2 regions of the Rheinheimera sp. WS51 genome follow, and region 1 is predicted to be linked to the other one. Evidence: riboswitches for the same ligand, from Rfam matches in the RefSeq annotation. Region 1 holds a riboswitch; the other holds the start of a gene.

Region 1 (9,263 bases):
CCGCCATAAAATAGCCAAGCCCTAAACCTATTACTGCAGTTAGGCTAATTAATAGTCCATGGCGCTGCCATGACCACTCATATACAGGCGCTTGTTTATCACCTGCGGCACCGGCTTTAACACTTTGTTTTAGCTGTTGCCAACGCCACCAACCATAAATGGCCATACCAGCGTAATAGAGTTGCAAAATAGCATCCGACAATAACGCCGAATGCCACATTACTTGAGTAAATAAAATCGTACTAAGTAAAGCCGCAGGCCAACACCATAAGCTTTGCTTTAAAGCTAGGATCACATAAGCCAGCGCCAGTAAAGTTGCTATTAGTTCAACACTTTGCATTAACTGCCAATCGGCAATAGCTTTACTTAGCAACTCACTCATGGCCTTAAATCACCATGTAAAAACTTACAAACAAAGATAACCTTGCCGTATTTTTCAAACGACCATTTAATACATTCCTGTAAGGCCTGCATCACTTCATCATAATCACCAAACATTTGGGTGCTTAAGGTATTGGTTAACACCAAAATAGAAGGATAACCATTTAACTGCTCAATAAAGCCTTTAATTGGCGTTAGGTAATCATCTGCTAATGGGTAGCTGCTTATTTCTACGGTTAATTTCATCTTTAGCCCCTATTAAAATTGATAACTGGCAGTAACACCAACACGGCGAGGTTCGGCAAACTGCTCATAAGTGTGTGGCTCGTAGCCGTCTCGCGGATCATTACCAAAGTAAAAACCTCGAACGCCAATATCTTTATCTAGCGCATTACGGCTCCACAACGCAATATTCCAGTGCGGTAGCTGATAACTTAAACGTAAATTAACTAACTCATAACGAGAAGAACGCGCATTATGGCCGTCAGAATAGAAGTAGCTGTCTTTGCCTTGCAGGCTAATATTGAAAGTAAGTGGTTCAGAAATATACCAATCTGCTGCCACACTATACTGAAACCGCGGCGACTGTGCTTGCTCGCGACCGGTAAATAAATCACCTGCTAAAGTAGTGTAATCACCTAGTTTGGTTTTTAACCAACTGGCGCTAACAAAAAGCGCCAGCTGTGAATGCAGCTGTAGCCGGTTTTCTACTTCAATACCGTAGTTACGGCCACTACCGGCATTATCAATAAAACCTGCGAATTGCGGGCCGCTATCTGGGTTTAACCAGCCTTTAACCTGCATATCTTTACGCCACATATAAAATGCTGCTACACGAGCAATAATGCTTTGGTCTAACGCACTGCCTTTAACGCCAAATTCTGCGTTATATAAGGTTTCAGGGGCAAAACTCGCTTTGCTGTTTAATTCAGGTAAATTGCCGCCACTAGCTTTAGCTAAGGCATCACCATTTACACCGCCTACTTTATAACCGCGAGATGCTAATAAATAAATTAACGCTTGTTGGTTTACCTGATAATTAAAACTAACCTTAGCGCCCCACATCGTATCGTGGTTACGAATATCATTAGCACTGGTATCAGCATATTCATCGTCATAGCGCTCGATACGTAAACCCGAAACCATACTCCAAACATCATTTAATGGTGTCGTTATTTCACCATAAGCAGCCATATTTTTACGTTTTAGCTGATTTGAAAACTGTGCGGGTTGCCATAAATCCCAATCCCAAAACTCGCGAGTTAAACGAAAGTTTTTATTAGTAGCATAAATGCCAAATACCCAATCGCTATTACCTAATTTACCTGCTGGCGTTGACACTAATCGATAGTCAACACTTACTTGCTCACGATCACGTAAATAACGATCTGTAGTGGCGTATTCGTCAGGATGTATCCCTTCATAGCTCCAGTCTTCATCAAAACCGTAATCACTATCTGAGGTTAACCAACTAACTTGACCAAAAGCGGTAAAGTATTTAACACCAGTATATTCAGCTTGTAATGCTAAAGCTTTACTACGAATAATATCTTGGCCCGGATTATCAGATAACGTAGTGCGGTTTTGATCTAGCGAGAAAGCGTCGAAGCCATTGTCTTGATCAACAAAATGACTGACTAATTGCAGCATTAAGTGATCAGTTGCTTGCATGCGCAATTTAAAACGACCAGTAAATTCGTCAATATTATTAGTATCTTCACGGTTTAAATAGGCATTTTTCATAAAACCGTCAGAAGACTGCTGTTCTAATGAAATACTGTAACCAAGCTGATTATTAATGGCGTTACTGTAAAGTCCTGCAACTTGGTAGCTATTATAATCAGCTATAGTGGCGCTAAATTTACCTTCGGCTATGTCTGTCGGGCCCTTAGTCGTTAAGTTCAACATACCCGCTAAGGCATTAGCACCAAATCGCGTTGCTTCAGGGCCACGAAATAATTCTAATTGTGCTAAATCATGAATACCGGTAATACCCATACCTGAATAATCGATACCATCTATTAAAATGCCTACAGAGGGATTAATGGTATCAACATATTCACTTCGCTCGCCCACGCCACGTACTTGTAAGTAGCGTCCGCGCGATGCGCCAGCGGTAAAGTTAATATTGGCAAATTGATGTAGTAAGTCATCTAAGTGTTGAGCAGAAGTGCGCTTAGCATCTTCATCCGAAATTACAGCTACGCTACCAGAGATTTGTTGCACTGAATGACGACGAAAGTCACCTTGCACTTCTATTCGTTCTAGCGACGCTGTGGTATCAGAATGAGTTTCATTAGCAATAGATACTGCAGGAATAGTCAGTGTTAAGGTGAGTAAACTAGGTATTAAGCGCATTTTTTGTATAGATCTCCATAAAGAGAGAGACCATACCAGCATGAGGAGTCAGCACCATCCCTCCGCCGGTATGATCCGGATCAGGTTCTTAGGGTTCGCCTCTTGGCATCTCAGCAATTGCACCCCTTGGTTGCGCGGCAAGTGTATAGACTTTTTAATCTAACTGCAATCCGTTGCAGCTAGATTAGATAAGCTTAAAATTTATGCGAAATACCTACTGCAAGATAGTCAGTATTTTCTGTTTGGTCAAAGTCAAAACTTGAATACCAAGCATAGACCTTACTATTTTTACCCAGTTTATAATCCACACCTAAGCTAGCGCCATTATCATCACCCATAACTTGATACTGAGCTTTAAAGGTCATCTTCTGCCAAGGATAAGCTGCACCCAGTAAATATCCGTTTTTATCTAATTGCGTTTCTAGCTCTTCTTGGTTCTGATACATTGTATTAATTGTCAAATCAGCTAATTTAAATTGAGCTGTAGCACGAATAATATCGTAACCTTTTACTTCGCTATCATAAGCTAAGGCCGTATAAAAATTACTTTCTTTTAATGCTTGGTCACCATAGTGAACAGCAACAGAAAACGCATCATCAGCATCCGCTGAATCTGCAACGATATAGGTTATTTGAGCACCAAAACCAGAAAAACTAGGCGTTAAATAGCTAATAGAATCATTAACGCGGTTTTCGCCCTTCCATAAATGCTTAACATCCGCTTCGTAATCATTAAATAAGTCTGTCTTGCCTTGTGATACCTTTAAAGCGGTATCATGACGGCCTAATCTTAGTTCACCGAAGTTGCCTTTTAAGCCAATATACTGATTACGAGATTTAAAATTTTTCTCGCTGCTCTCATCAGAAACATCCACTTGCCATTCCAGTTTATAAACAATGCTTAAGCCATCCTCTAAAGCATAATCACCTTTGACACCAAACCGTGACGCGTTACTTTTTAATTCTGTAAAGCGGCCTTCACCTTCGTCACTTGCTTGCAGCGACACATCTACCTTGCCATAAAACGCTAGTGGCTCTGCTTGAGCAACACCGCTGAATGTGGCAACTGAAAGCAAACTAGCAATACAACTAGCTAAGGTTTTTTTTGTGGTCATATGTAATACCTATATTGGTCGTAATAAATACGCTAAGCAGACTGCCTAGCTGTAACTAGTAAAATCTGGAAGAAACTTTATAACTATTATATGACACTTGTATGACAAAGATTGTTAAAACCTAGCCATACAGCAGAAATTTTGCCAGAAATATCAACCATCAGGTTTAGCCCTAGCTATAACATACACCTTAGGCTAATTTAGACTATAAATATCGGTTAAATAATCACGGCCATCTATGCTTAATTTATCGCCTCGCCAATTATTGCTTTTATCATTAGTAGCCGCCTTTGCCACTATGGCCTTAAAAGGTGTTGCTTGGTATTTAACTGATTCAGTAGGTTTTTTATCCGATGCAGTAGAATCATTAGTTAATGTTGCTGGCGCGGGTTTCGCTTTATTTATGGTGACATTAGCCCAGCGTCCTGCTGATAATAATCACCCATATGGCCATAGCAAAGCTGAATATTTATCTGCTGCTTTTGAAGGCGGCATGATATTGCTCGCGGCTTTAGCCATTGCGGTAACGGCCATCGAGCGGTTAATTAACCCCCAACCTATTGCAGATTTGGGTATAGGCACAGTGCTTATTGTCTTAGCCAGCTTATTAAATTTAGTGGTCGGCTTATTGCTATTGCGTGGCGGCAAGGTGCATAACTCACCGGCTTTAGAGGGCGATGGCAAGCATTTAATGACCGACGTCTGGACGACGGTAGGCGTTGTAGTAGGCGTGAGTTTAGCCATGCTAACAGGCTATACTTGGTTAGATCCTGTTGTTGCCATTGGCGTTGCCTTGCATATTTTGCATGAAGGCTGGCAAATTTTATATAAAGCCAGCAATGGCCTTATGGACCAAGCCTTATCAGATAAGCGTATTGCAGAAATAGAGCAAGTTCTTAGCCAATTTAGCTGTCATAACGTCTTTTTTATTAACTTAAGAACCCGCGCTGCCGCCACCTTACAGTTTGCCCAGGCCGATATGCAGGTGCCTAAAGAGTGGACAGTACAACGCGCTCACCAAGTAGCAGATGAAGCCGAACAAGCGTTACAAGCAATAGGAATAGAATTAGCGGTGCATATAGAGCCACACAATGCGCATGGCCCTATAGATCAGACAACGTTATAACCCTAAATACCAAGTGGCGATAGAGAAATACAATACGACACCGGCTACGTCGGCAATAGAGGTAATTAATGGGCCGCTTGCTGTTGCTGGGTCTAGTTTAAATTTACTGAGTAAAAAAGGTAATGATAAACCAATTAAACTACCTGCTAATACAACCAGCATCATGGTTATTGAAACTACCATTGCAATATCATAACCGCCTCGCCACCAGCCTAAACCCACTACAGCCGCTGCCATAGTAAAACCAAGTAAGCCAGCAACTAGACACTCTTTGCCCAGTAAAGCGCCCCAGTCACGCAGTTTAATCTCACCGGTAGCCAATGCCCTTACCATCAAGGTCCCCGACTGCGCCCCAGCATTACCACTACTGCCGATTAACAGCGGTAAAAAGAATAATAAAGCGATATGTTCAGATATCGTGCTTTCATAAAAGGCAATACCTGCCCCAGAGAAAATATTGCCAAAGACTAAAATAACCAGCCAAAATACCCGCTTACGATACAGCAGCAGAATACCCGCATCTTTAACACTGATTTCTAACTTACCAATGGTCGCGGTTTTATGGAAGTCTTCTGTCGCCTCTTCTGCTACTACGTCCATAGCATCATCGTAGGTAACAATCCCGACCATTTGGTTATTTTTATTAATAATAGGTAGCGCGAGTAAGTCATATTTAGAGATTAATGCCGCCACTTCTTCTTGCAAGGTATCTACACTGGCAAAAATGGGCACATGGTTCATTAGTTCATCAATACGCATAGTCACAGGCGCTAAAATTAAATCTCGTAATGACACCACACCAATAAGGTGCCGATCGTGATCGACTACATAGGCCGAGTAAATTGTTTCTTTATCTGGCGCTTCTCTGCGCAACACGTCCATCGCTTGGGCTACGGTAATTTCGGCTGCTAGCATAGCGTAATCAGATGTCATTATGGCACCAGCGGTACCTTCTTCGTGTGAAGATAAGTGCAATAAATCTTCACGCTCTGCTAAGGCTAAAGCGGGTAATAAGGTTTCACGTTGTTCTTCACTTAACCGATTAAATAAATCTGCTCGCTCATCAGACGACATTTGCCGAATAATAGGTGACAGTCGGCGGCGGCTAATTCTAATCGACAATTCTACTTGTACTTCTGCCGGTAAATAGCCAAACACTTTAGCTTGCTCGGCGCGTGGCAGTACGCTTAATAGCGTCCATAAATCATTTATTGGAAATTCAACAATAGCGCTGGCATAGTCGGCGGGATGAATGTCTTCTAGCTGTTCACGCGTTAAGTGTACAGTATCTGTTTCTAATGCAGCACGAAGGGTGTTAATTAACACAGGTAGTTCCATAGCAACCTCTTACAGGACAGGCTGAATAAGGCTATGGATGCGATGAGGCAGGCTTACTCAGCAGAATTCATATTAATGGCAAAGTCGATTATCAGGCTTCGCCTGCTACCCGGTACGTCCATAAAATTTTAATGCTCCGATGGTTTAATCAGGAAGAGTTAACATTCCAATAATTGTGGCTATTTTATAAAGTATAGTCTTGAATAACAACTGAATATACGCACTTAACCATGCTAAGTTAACTGGCTTCTTGCTAAGATAGCCATAATACGTATTTTTTGGAGCAACTAAGACCGTGACATCAACCTCTAGCTCACTTTGGTGGCAACCAACAACCTTTGCCAATAATGAATGCAAAGGCTTTCGTATAGGTAATTTACAGATGTTTATTCAACGCCAAGCCAAACAGTGGCTTATTGCTACTGAAACTTTAGCCGGCATTGACGACGAAAAATTAGCCGTACAACAGCATCATGTTGAAATGATCCCAGGCCATTTGCAGCCTCAGCGCTTTATGTTTGCCAAAAGCCCTGATATCTGTCGCTTAGTACCGCAGCTATTAGACCGGCCGGTTGTGGTAAAAACCCTACAGCCAGTTCGTATTCCTGCCGGTGAACAGGCCACCTTTTATATTAGTTCACCTGTGTGCATTCGTGTCAGCTTAGCGCCTAGCGTTAATTTAAAAACGGAGCTTACCCTTACCGATATTGCTGTGCAGCGTTTATCTGACACCTGGTTTGGCCCTTCAACTCAAGTAGGCGAATTATGTTACGCTGATAAAACCCATGCTCGACACAGTAAAGCCGACTTAAAGCTGCGGCCTTATCGAGCTATTACACCGGTGCATATTCATAATCAGTCAGAGCAAATGTTGGCTATTGATAAAATTAGTATTCCGGTACCTTTTTTAACTTTATTCGGTGATCTAGATGGCAGCTTATGGACCGACAGTTTAACTATTCAGCATAAGAGCCTACAAAGCTTAGCCAGTTTTAAAATTGGCAAATTAGCAACCAGTAAGCCGCAATCAGCTACTTTACTTAGTCCGCCGCGAAATGCAGCTGAAAAACATAGCTTAATTCGCGCCTTTACCAATATGCTTTCTGATTAACGAGGCAACAATGTCTGATTCAATTTTAACTTGGCTACAACACGAACAATTTCGTAATGTTGTTTTAGCTATTCTCTCTATTTTACTCGGTTTTTTAATTGCCACTTTAGGTGCTAGAGCCGTTGAGAAATTGTTTAAAGGTAACTTTTCTCAGCATCATATCGTGCTATTTAAACGCTTAATCTATTGGTTAGTATTAGCCTTATTTATTGCCTCTGCATTAAACCAGATGGGCTTTTCGCTAAGTGTTATCTTAGGTGCGGCAGGGGTTTTATCTGTTGCCTTAGGTTTTGCTTCTCAAACCTCAGCTTCAAATATTATTAGCGGCTTATTTCTAATTGGCGAAAAACCTTTTCAATTAGGTGACACTATTAAAGTAGGCGGCACAACCGGTGAAGTGTTATCTATCGACTTGTTATCGGTGAAGTTACGTACCTTTGATAACCTTTTTGTTCGTATCCCTAATGAAAGCCTTATTAAAAGCGAAGTGACTAACCTAACTCGGTTTCCTATTCGCCGCTTTGATCTTAAGTTAGGCGTCGCCTACAAAGAGAATATAAGCCAAGTTAAGGCCTTATTATTAAAGATTGCCGATAACAACCCGTTAAGCTTAGATGAACCAGCGCCTATTTTTATGTTTTTAGGTTTTGGTGAATCATCATTGGATATTCAATTTTCAGTTTGGGCCAAACGTGAGAACTTTCGTGAGTTACGCAACACCTTGCAAGAAGATATAAAAGTGGCCTTTGATGCCGCTGATATAGAAATTCCTTTCCCGCAACGCAGTGTTATTTTAACTCAGGCTAACGAAAAACAATAATCACTGTACATGGGCTTGGGCCATGATATAAATAGAATTATGGCCAAAGCCACAAGGTAGTGATAAATAAGAGGGTTAATGTTAGCTTCATAAAGCGGCATTATATTAGTTAGGAAGTCTTATAGGGAGTTATTATGCGGGTTGCACTTTGCCTGATATTGGGATCTGTTGTTAGCAGCTTTGCATTGGCTGACTGCCAACCGGTGGCAGAAAATCGCTTTTTAGTCGACTCCTCTACTATCCGCATTAAAGACATTAGTTACCATCCTAATAACGTTTTTGACTTAAATAATAAAAATACCTTTTGGCTGCATGAGTTTGCTAACTATACCCATACTATTACTCGCGAATCAGTGCTTGCAGACGATGTTTTATTTGCAATAGGTGGCCCATTAAACGAAAAAGAGCTCGCTGAAACTGAACGTTTGCTACGTAGTCGTAGCTACTTACGAGAGGCTAAAGTTCGAATTAGTCATTATTGCGCTAACGACAATAGCGTTATTGTTGCGGTTGAAACTTGGGATAACTGGTCTTTATTACCCACAGTCGATTTTTCTAGTGAAGGTGGCCGCAGTAAAAGCGCTTTAGGCTTTGAAGAAGACAACTTACTGGGCAGTGGTAACAAACTAAGTATTGAATACAAACATGAAACAGAACGCACCGGTTATGGTTTTGCTTTTAACTCACCTAATATGTTTGGCAGCTTCTGGAATGGCTCATTACGCTATTTCGATAACTCTGATGGTGCAAACTATCAACTGCAATTAGACCGACCATTTTATCGCCTCTCTTCACCTTGGTCTTTGCTTTTCAACTTACAGCGCGACTCAGAAGAAGTTAGCGAATACGAAGCCGGCGAAGAAGTGAACCGTTTTCAGCGCCAAAACAATCTATTTGATGTCAAATTTGGCTATAAGTTACCAATAGCAGGCAATAACATCCATCGCTTGAAATTAGCACTAGAGTTAAATGATTTTAATTTTGACTTCGCCGAGCAAGGCACCTACTTACCTT
Region 2 (9,263 bases), on a different contig from region 1:
GGCTTGGATCATGGCCACCTGTAACTAATACCGCTTTTACTCCTTGAGCTAAAAGTGCCTTAGCTTGTTGCTCCAGCGTCGATGTATTTGGCTGGCTTTGCAAGCTGGCTTTATCGGTTATGAGTTTAGCTTGGCTAAGTATGGCTAATTCTGGGTAATTAGGTGTTATTAGATCAATCAAAGGCAATAACTGCTGCCATGCTAAGATTAATTCTTGTTTAGCAAAGTCATAACCTGTACTACTACTAAAAACAGGATCGGCTATTACCTTAAAATTAAATTGATATTTATTCTTGCCAATCCATTGAGTTAAAGCGATTAATTGCTCGGGATCTGCAATAAGGCCAATTTTTATAACCTTGGGTGGCATGTCGGCGATTAAACAATTTAACTGACTGATAAATAACGCTAAGCTGACATTAGTATAGGCAGTTATACCTAGGCTATTCTGAGCTGTAATGCAGCTAATAACACTACAGCCATGACAGTCTAGCGCTTTGAAAGTATGTAAATCTGCCTGGATACCGGCACCACCACTTGAGTCTGAGCCGGCTATGGTCCAGACTATAGGCTTAGCTATTGTTGACTCAACGACGATAGACTCAGTTGATGAGAGCTCTGGTACTGTCTTAATCGCGGTGCTAGCCACCGCGTTAGTATTATCCAGCATCTATTTAATCTTCCTGATGCTTTATTTGTTGATTTATCCGCATTGAACAGAATTTAGGCCCACACATTGAACAAAACTGCGCGGTATCTGTGCCTTCGTGGCCAAGGGTTTCGTCGTGATAGGCCTTAGCTGTGAAAGGATCTAAAGATAAGTTGTATTGATCTTGCCAACGAAAATCATAACGTGCTTTAGATAAGGCGTTATCCCTATGCTGTGCTGCAGGGTGACCTTTGGCTAAGTCGGCTGCATGAGCGGCAATTTTATAAGCAATTAAGCCTTGTTTAACATCTTCTTTATTAGGTAAACCTAAGTGCTCTTTCGGGGTTACATAGCACAGCATGGCACAACCAAACCAGCCAATCATTGCAGCACCTATACCTGAGGTAATATGATCGTAGCCAGGTGCAATATCCGTTGTTAGTGGGCCTAGCGTATAAAAAGGTGCACCATGGCAATGCTTTAATTGCTCGGTCATATTTTCTTGAATTAATTGCATTGGCACATGGCCTGGGCCTTCAATCATCACTTGCACATCATAGCGCCATGCAATTTTTGTTAATTCGCCTAAGGTGTGTAATTCTGCAAATTGGGCTTCATCATTGGCGTCTGCAATGCTGCCAGGGCGCAAGCCATCACCTAAAGACAGTGAAATATCATAAGCTGCACATAACTGACATATTTGTTCAAAATGTTGATATAAGAAGTTTTCTTGCTCAAATATATTACACCACTGCGCCATAATGGCACCGCCGCGAGAAACTATACCTGTTACACGTTTTGAGGTTAACTTGATAAAGTCTTTTAATACGCCAGCATGAATAGTGAAGTAATCGACACCTTGCTCAGCTTGCTCTAGAAGGGTGTCATAAAAAACTTGCCAATTTAACTTTTCAACATCGCCTTTAACTTTTTCTAAGGCTTGGTAAATTGGCACAGTACCAATTGGTACTGGGCTGTTTCTTAATATCCAATCACGAGTTTGATGAATGCGTCTACCTGTAGATAAATCCATTACAGTATCAGCACCCCAACGAGTAGCCCAGACTAACTTTTCGACTTCTTCTTCTATACTTGAAGTGACGGCAGAATTGCCAATATTCGCATTCACTTTAACCTTAAAGTTACGGCCAATAATCATAGGCTCCGCTTCTGGGTGATTAATATTTAACGGAATAATAGCGCGGCCAGCGGCAACTTCTTGGCGAACAAACTCTGCGGTAATCTGTTTTGGCATAGCGCCGATAAAGTTTTCACCCGCATGCATTTTGCCTTGATTGCTTAAGTTGTCAGCTTGTTCAACCTGCATATTTTCACGCAGAGCAATATAATGCATTTCAGGGGTAATAATACCCGCACGAGCATAATGCAGTTGAGTAACGGCTTTACCGTTGATAGCCCGTCTTGGTTTATGGGTGAATTCTGTAATTTGTTCATCTAAGCTTATTTCGTTATAAGCTGGCAGTGGTGATATTTCTGTGTCTTGGCGTTGCTCAATCCAGTCTTGGCGCAGTTTAGGTAAGCCTTTTAAAATATCTAAAGGTTGATCCGGATCACCATATGGTCCTGAGGTGTCATAAACAGATAAGCTAGGATTAATAAACTCGGTGCCATCGGCTTGTTTGGTTGGTGTAAGATGAATTTCTCTTACAGGTACTTTAACTTGGCTGTCTTGGCAGGTTAAATAACGCCGAGTTGAACCAGGAAAGGTTTCGCCGCGTAAGGTATTAATGTAAGCCCTAGCATGGGCACGTAATTCACGATTAGATATTTGCGTTGTAGACATAGCAAGCTCCGATATACAAGTTGAAGTTGCTTGTCCGGAGTGGGGGCAGGATAGTGCAGACACGCTTCCACAAAGTGGATTGGTGCTGTGATAAATACTGTTTTCCCCTTGTTTCCCTTCGCAGGTATTAGCCTGATCAGGTTCAACGGATCCCGTTTTCACGGTCTCAGCCCGCATTAATTTGCTAGGCACTCCGACAAGTTGTTATTTAGTATGGCGTTTAATTTTATTTAATTCAACGCCTATTTGTTATATGGCTATGACTATAAACTTTCTACATACAAATATAATGCTTTTAGAATGTTCATTTTTTGTTCGTCATCAGCATGGCTATGGGCTGCATTTTCTAGTGCTAGGCTAAACTCTTCCATTGTTAAATTAGGCTGATCGACCCCGTGCATTATTTTATCAGTACGGTATTGTTGCCACTGTTGTTGCTCACTGTCTGTTAAGCTTGCTGGATAGTTTCGAGCTCGGTACAAAAAAATCAGTTTGTTGAGTCTATCATCATTAAATATTGGTGCAGAAACAGCGAGTTGCTCTGGTGATAACTGGTGCAATTGTTGCATTTTTTCTTTATCACTATTGCTGATAAAACCGCTATATAATTGATAATCTGGATTGCTTTCTACCGGATAATCATCCTGAAGTTCATAGACTTGCAAGGTTTTACTTTGCACTTCTGGATGTTTTTTTAACCAGTCTAAATGTTGTAAGCATTGACTGCGATTTATACCTAACTCTGCGGCTCTTGCTTCACTTAGGGTTTTAGCCGGTGAGAGTACCGGGCACTTATTTAGGTGAATAAGCTTTAAGCCCAAACGCTGCTCACCTTCGGCTAAATCAATGGTTTTGGTGTATAACTTCTGTTGTAAGGTTGCAATGTCATCAGCTAATAACGGGCTAGGATCAGCTTGTAAATTATAACAAATAACTGCATTTTTATTGCTGGGGTGATAAGCCAGAGGTACTATCCAACTGACACAACCTTGCATCGCTGGAAATTTTGACGATACATGAACTAAGGGCGTCATGCCAGCGACGTCAATTAAGGCTGAAGCCGCTGCTTTTTTACGTAAATTAAACAAGTAATCATAGAGTTTAGGTTGTTTTTGTTTAATTAATTTGGCTATAGCAATAGTGGCATAAACATCAGATAAAGCATCATGAGCTTGTTCATGTTCTAAATTATTGGCTTTACTGAGTAGTTCTAATTTAAAGCTAGGGCTGCCGTCATCGCGCAGTGGCCAATTTATTCCTTCAGGGCGCAAAGCATAACAAGTTCGCACCATATCAATGATATCCCAGCGACTATTGCCTTGTTGCCATTCGCGACCATAAGGCTCGTAAAAGTTACGAAATAAACTATGCCGAGTGACTTCATCGTCAAATCGTAAACTGTTGTACCCTAAAACACAGGTATTAGCTTGGCTAAAACGCTGGAGAATTTTAGCCATGAATTCAGTTTCAGGTACGCCTTTTTTATTACATATTTGTGGGGTTAAACCGGTAATTAAAGCCGCTTCAGGGTGAGGTAAATAATCATTTGCCAACTGGCAATACCAGTTATCAGGCTCTGCAATAATGTTTAACTCAAGATCAGTACGGATCCCAGCAAACTGGGCTGGCCGGTCGCGTTTAGGATCTGCCCCCCAAGTTTCATAGTCATAAAAGTATAAGCTTGCTTCAGTTGTCATAGCGATAGCAGACCAATTAGTATATTTAAAACAATAAATTATATTGGCTATTGTAGCAGTTACTGACTTACATACGTATGGTAAAGCTAAAATTTGTCAGTATTATCTAACGCATATTTGCTGTATGTAAGCAAAGTTGGCTCAATATTTTTATTGGCTCACTGCCGTTAGTGCGCCTATAAGCGAGACCAATCGTTCGTTGCAATGCCAGCTCATCTATATTTTTAAAGATAACATCACTACGTTGGCTCATGTTATAAAAGTCAGGTACTAAAGCACAGCCAATCCCTGCTGACACTAAGCCTAAGGCATATTCTATCGTTTGAATATCAGCCCTAATATCTGGTTTTATATTGCGCCGACCTAACTCAGGGTATAATGAGTTCCATGCATCGCAAGGGGTACGTTTAATTAAGGGTAAATTTTCAAAGTCAGCTAAAGCAATAGTCGTTTGCAGTGTCAGAGGCGATGTTGGTGGTATTGCAAGCATGTAACTATCATGCCAAATAGGCTCAAATACCTCCCCCGCATTTAACTGAGCTGCTGTAATAATGCGGGCATCACACTGTTCGGTTGGCTCTACTAAATGTAACTCTAAACCTTCAACTAATAAGCTAAACTCTCGTAGTAATTGACTCATCCTCTCAACGCCTAAGGCTCTAATTAAGCCTAATTTAAATTGAATTTTTTTTATTGGTTGTAAAAAACTGGCCTTAATTGAGTGGACTTGGCTAACCAAGCGTCCTGCATGGCCATATAGCTTGTCGGCATCTTCCGTTGGAGATACCCCTTTGGGCAGACGGGTAAATAAAATAACGCTTAGTTCTTGTTCTAATTGACGGATAGCAGTAGAAAGCGAAGGCTGTGTAATGCAGCATTGACGCGCTGCTGCGCTAATACTGCCTTGTTCATAGACGGCAATAAAATAGCTTAGTTGTCTTACATCCATAGTATAAAACTATACCTGATACAGTATTATTATAGTTTAACTGTACATCAAAGCAGGCTATTGTGGCTATAACCATTATTATTAAGCTGGTTTTATTAAGGAATATTCTATGACACGTGCCCATTTTGACTGGCAAGATCCGTTTCAATTTTCTGCAATGTTAACTGAAGAAGAGCGCATGATCCGCGATACTGCCCATCAGTATTGCCAAGAAAAGCTTATGCCACGTATTTTACATGCCAACCGAGATGAACATTTTCATCGAGAAATTATGACGGAATTGGGCGAGCTAGGGTTATTAGGCGCTACCTTGCCGGAAAAATATGGTTGCTCAGCGGTTAACTATGTTTGCTACGGTTTAGTGGCACGTGAAGTCGAGCGGGTTGATAGTGGCTATCGTAGTGCTATGAGTGTGCAGTCATCGTTAGTGATGCATCCAATTTATGAATATGGTAGTGAAGAGCAACGCATGAAGTATTTACCTAAGCTGGCAACAGGGGAGTGGGTAGGTTGTTTTGGCTTAACTGAACCAGATTCAGGTTCAGATCCTGCTAGCATGCGCACTACAGCTAAAAAAAATGCTAAAGGATATATTTTAAACGGCACTAAAATGTGGATCACTAATTCGCCAATAGCCGATGTGTTTGTAGTATGGGCCAAGCTTGATGGGGTGATTAGAGGCTTTATATTAGATAAAGGCATGCCAGGGCTTACTGCGCCTAAAATTGAAGGTAAATTCTCACTGCGAGCCTCTATTACCGGTGAGATTGTCATGGACAATGTTCAGGTTGGTGAAGATGCATTGTTACCTAATGTCAGCGGTTTAAAGGGCCCCTTTGGTTGTTTAAATAAAGCCCGTTATGGTATTGCCTGGGGCGCTTTAGGCGCGGCTGAATTTTGTTGGCATGCTGCGCGTCAATATACCTTAGATCGGCAGCAATTTGGCCGGCCATTAGCGGCAACGCAGTTAATTCAGAAAAAACTCGCGGATATGCAAACGGATATCAGCATTGGTTTATTAAGTTGCTTACAAGCTGGGCGTTTGATGGATCAAAATCAATTAGCACCTGAGACAATTTCTTTAATTAAACGTAATTCTTGCGGTAAAGCTTTAGATATTGCCCGTGTAGCGCGTGATATGCATGGTGGTAATGGTATTGCCGATGAGTTTCATGTGATCCGTCATGTGATGAATTTAGAAGCAGTTAATACTTACGAAGGTACTCATGATGTGCATGCCTTAATTTTAGGTCGGGCACAAACAGGTATAGCGGCCTTCGCCGGTTAATAACTTAGTCTAAGTTCACTAGGTCTAGGTTCACTAGTTAATTTACCGCTTAATTTATTAGTAAGTTTAGCGGTCAATAGCATATGCTGCGGGAGTAAAACATGACGGAACCAGTTCATCCGTGGGTGGCGCAATTTCGCCAACGTATAACCGATCAGGCTTTGCCTGATACCAGTTGGCAGAAGCAAACTGATATAACTGATGCGATGCTACACCAATTATGGCATAGCCAACTTTGTAGTCGTTTGCTTGATTTGCAATCACGCTTATTACAGGCAAAAGGGCAAAGCTTCTATACTATAGGTAGTGCAGGGCATGAGGGCAATGCGGCTATAGCAGCGGCATTACGGTTAACTGATCCAGCATTTTTACATTATCGCAGCGGTGCTTTTTTTATTGAACGCAGTAAGCAGTTACCAGGCAGTACGCCGATTTATGATTTACTGCTCTCTTTTTGTGCTAGCAGTGATGACCCTATATCGGGTGGCCGGCATAAAGTGTTAGGGAGTTTAGCTTTAAATATACCGCCACAAACCAGTACTATCGCCTCACACTTACCCAAAGCCATGGGGGCAGCTTTAGCTATAGATTTAAGCCGCCGACTACAGCTTGAAGGCAACTGGCCTAGTGATGCCATTGCTGTTTGTAGTTTTGGTGATGCATCGGCCAATCACTCTACTGCCCAAGGCGCTCTTAATGCCGCTAGCTGGACAGCGTATCAACAAGTACCTATGCCGGCGCTGTTTGTATGTGAAGATAATGGCTTAGGTATTTCTACGCCCACGCCTAATGGCTGGATAGAGCATGCTTTAGCTGATAGGCCAGCCTTAAAGTATTTTGCAGCCGACAGTCGTGATTTAGCTCATACCTATAGTGTGGCTAAACGTGCGGCAGATTATGTGCGCACAACCCGTAAACCGGCGTTGTTGCATTTATCTACCGTGCGTTTGTTTGGCCATGCTGGCGCGGATACTGAAACCTCATATCGACATAAAACAAAAATAGCTGATGAGCTAGAGCTAGATCCATTATTAGCCAGTTCGGCCTTATTGTTAGCTAAAGGTATTATTAGCACAGAGCAAATGCTGCAGCAGTTAGATGCCCTGCAACAACAAATTGTTCGGGTTGCGGCCGTTGCGGTAACTAAACCAAAGCTAACTACAGCAGCTCAAGTTATGGCGTCTATAGCACCAGTAAAACCTGTGGTTGCATTGCCCGCTATTGCAGATACGGCCACGCGAGAAAAACTTTTTGCCTATGACAAACATAACCAAGCAAAACCACAACATTTAGCTAAGTTACTAAACTGGACCTTGCATGATTTATTAGCCCGGTTTAAAAATACGGTGGTGTTTGGTGAAGACGTGGCTAAAAAAGGTGGCGTATATGGCGTTACCCAGCATTTAATTCAAGCTTTTGGTAGCAATAGAGTTATCAATACTTTATTAGATGAGCAAAGCATTTTAGGCATGGCAATTGGTTTAGCTCAGCAAGGTTTTATTGCTATACCTGAAATACAGTTTTTAGCTTATGTGCATAACGCTGAAGATCAAATTCGCGGTGAAGCGGCCACGTTACCATTTTTCTCTAACGGTCAATATGCCAATGCTATGGTGATCCGTATCGCTGGTTTGGCCTATCAACGTGGTTTTGGTGGCCATTTCCATAATGATAACTCCTTTGCCGTCTTTAGAGATATTCCGGGTGTTATTGTATTTTGCCCCTCCAATGGTCATGACGCTGCTTTACTATTACGCCAAGCAGTGCAATTAGCCCATGAACAAAAAAGGTTAGTTATATTTTTAGAGCCAATAGCCTTATATATGACGCGAGACTTGGCTAACACGGGTGATGGTTTATGGCTAACTGATTACCCAGAGCCAGATACGGCTTTACCAGAATTTGGTGTGCCAGCGGTTTATGGGACAGGTAAAGAGTTAGCAATTATTAGCTATGCTAATGGTTATTATTTAAGCCGCCAAGCTGAGCTAGAGCTAGAAGCACAAGGATATCAAATTCGAGTAATAGATTTACGTACCTTAGTGCCATTGCAAACAGATAAAATTATAGCGGCGTTAACTGATTGTCAGCAGATCTTAATTGTTGATGAATGTCGCCGCCGCGGCTCGTTAAGCGAAGAGCTGTTTACGGCATTACATGAAACTAAGCCTAATTATTTTACTATTCGCCGTTTATGCGCTGAAGATAGCTTTATTCCTTTAGGCAGCGCAGCTTATGCGGTACTGCCTTCTAAACAACAGATTATTGAGCAAGCTTTAAGTATGTTAATGACTAAAGCGTTGCCAACCAAAGAGGGCTTAGCATGAAAAAAACAGCCTTAGTGGTTTGCCCCGGTCGTGGTACTTACAATAGAGCCGAACTGGGTTACTTAGCAAAATATGCAGCCAAGCAATCGGCATTAATTAGTCAGTTTGATCAAACGCGTAAAACATTGAATACAATGACAGTAACCGAATTAGACAGCCAAGCAACCTTTAGTAGCCGGATCCATTTAAAAGCAGATAATGCGGCAGCGTTAATTTTTGCCGCTGGGATCACAGATTTTAAAGCAATTAATCGCGACAAATTTGATTTAGTGGCTTTAACCGGAAACTCCATGGGCTGGTATACCGCTTTAGGCTGTGCCGATGTATGGCAAGCTGATACGGCGATGCAGCTTGTTACTAGCATGGCTCAGTTAACGGCTAATGAAGCAGGTGCGCAGTTTATTTATCCGTTAGCAGATGAAAATTGGCAGTTTAGTGCTGAGCGCCAGCAATTGGTTAATAATCAAATTGCTAAGCATCAAGGCGACTTGTTTATGTCTATTTATTATGGTGGTTATGCGGTGCTTGCTGGTACTAAAGCGGCCGTTT

Evidence for each region. A riboswitch is a leader RNA that binds a small molecule or an ion and turns the genes downstream of it on or off. The one in region 1 is predicted to bind thiamine pyrophosphate.
Region 2: another riboswitch for thiamine pyrophosphate. It lies ahead of thiC (phosphomethylpyrimidine synthase ThiC); the one in region 1 lies ahead of ACRCA4_RS01210 (TonB-dependent receptor).

What each region holds. Positions count from the first base shown of each region.
Region 1 is NZ_JBOTRC010000001.1:236,551-245,813, reverse strand. Features, by position in the region: gene pnuC (nicotinamide riboside transporter PnuC) at 1-382, opposite strand, end outside; gene ACRCA4_RS01215 (hypothetical protein) at 379-627, opposite strand; gene ACRCA4_RS01210 (TonB-dependent receptor) at 640-2,739, opposite strand; TPP riboswitch at 2,780-2,876, opposite strand; gene ACRCA4_RS01205 (porin) at 2,934-3,854, opposite strand; gene ACRCA4_RS01200 (cation diffusion facilitator family transporter) at 4,093-4,980, shown strand; gene mgtE (magnesium transporter) at 4,975-6,318, opposite strand; gene ACRCA4_RS01190 (hypothetical protein) at 6,614-7,429, shown strand; gene ACRCA4_RS01185 (mechanosensitive ion channel family protein) at 7,440-8,249, shown strand; gene ACRCA4_RS01180 (BamA/TamA family outer membrane protein) at 8,384-9,263, shown strand, end outside.
Region 2 is NZ_JBOTRC010000011.1:3,291-12,553, forward strand. Features, by position in the region: gene thiE (thiamine phosphate synthase) at 1-670, opposite strand, end outside; gene thiC (phosphomethylpyrimidine synthase ThiC) at 675-2,453, opposite strand; TPP riboswitch at 2,549-2,659, opposite strand; gene sbcB (exodeoxyribonuclease I) at 2,717-4,150, opposite strand; gene ACRCA4_RS12020 (LysR family transcriptional regulator) at 4,257-5,099, opposite strand; gene ACRCA4_RS12025 (acyl-CoA dehydrogenase) at 5,209-6,387, shown strand; gene ACRCA4_RS12030 (thiamine pyrophosphate-dependent enzyme) at 6,489-8,714, shown strand; gene ACRCA4_RS12035 (malonyl CoA-ACP transacylase) at 8,711-9,263, shown strand, end outside.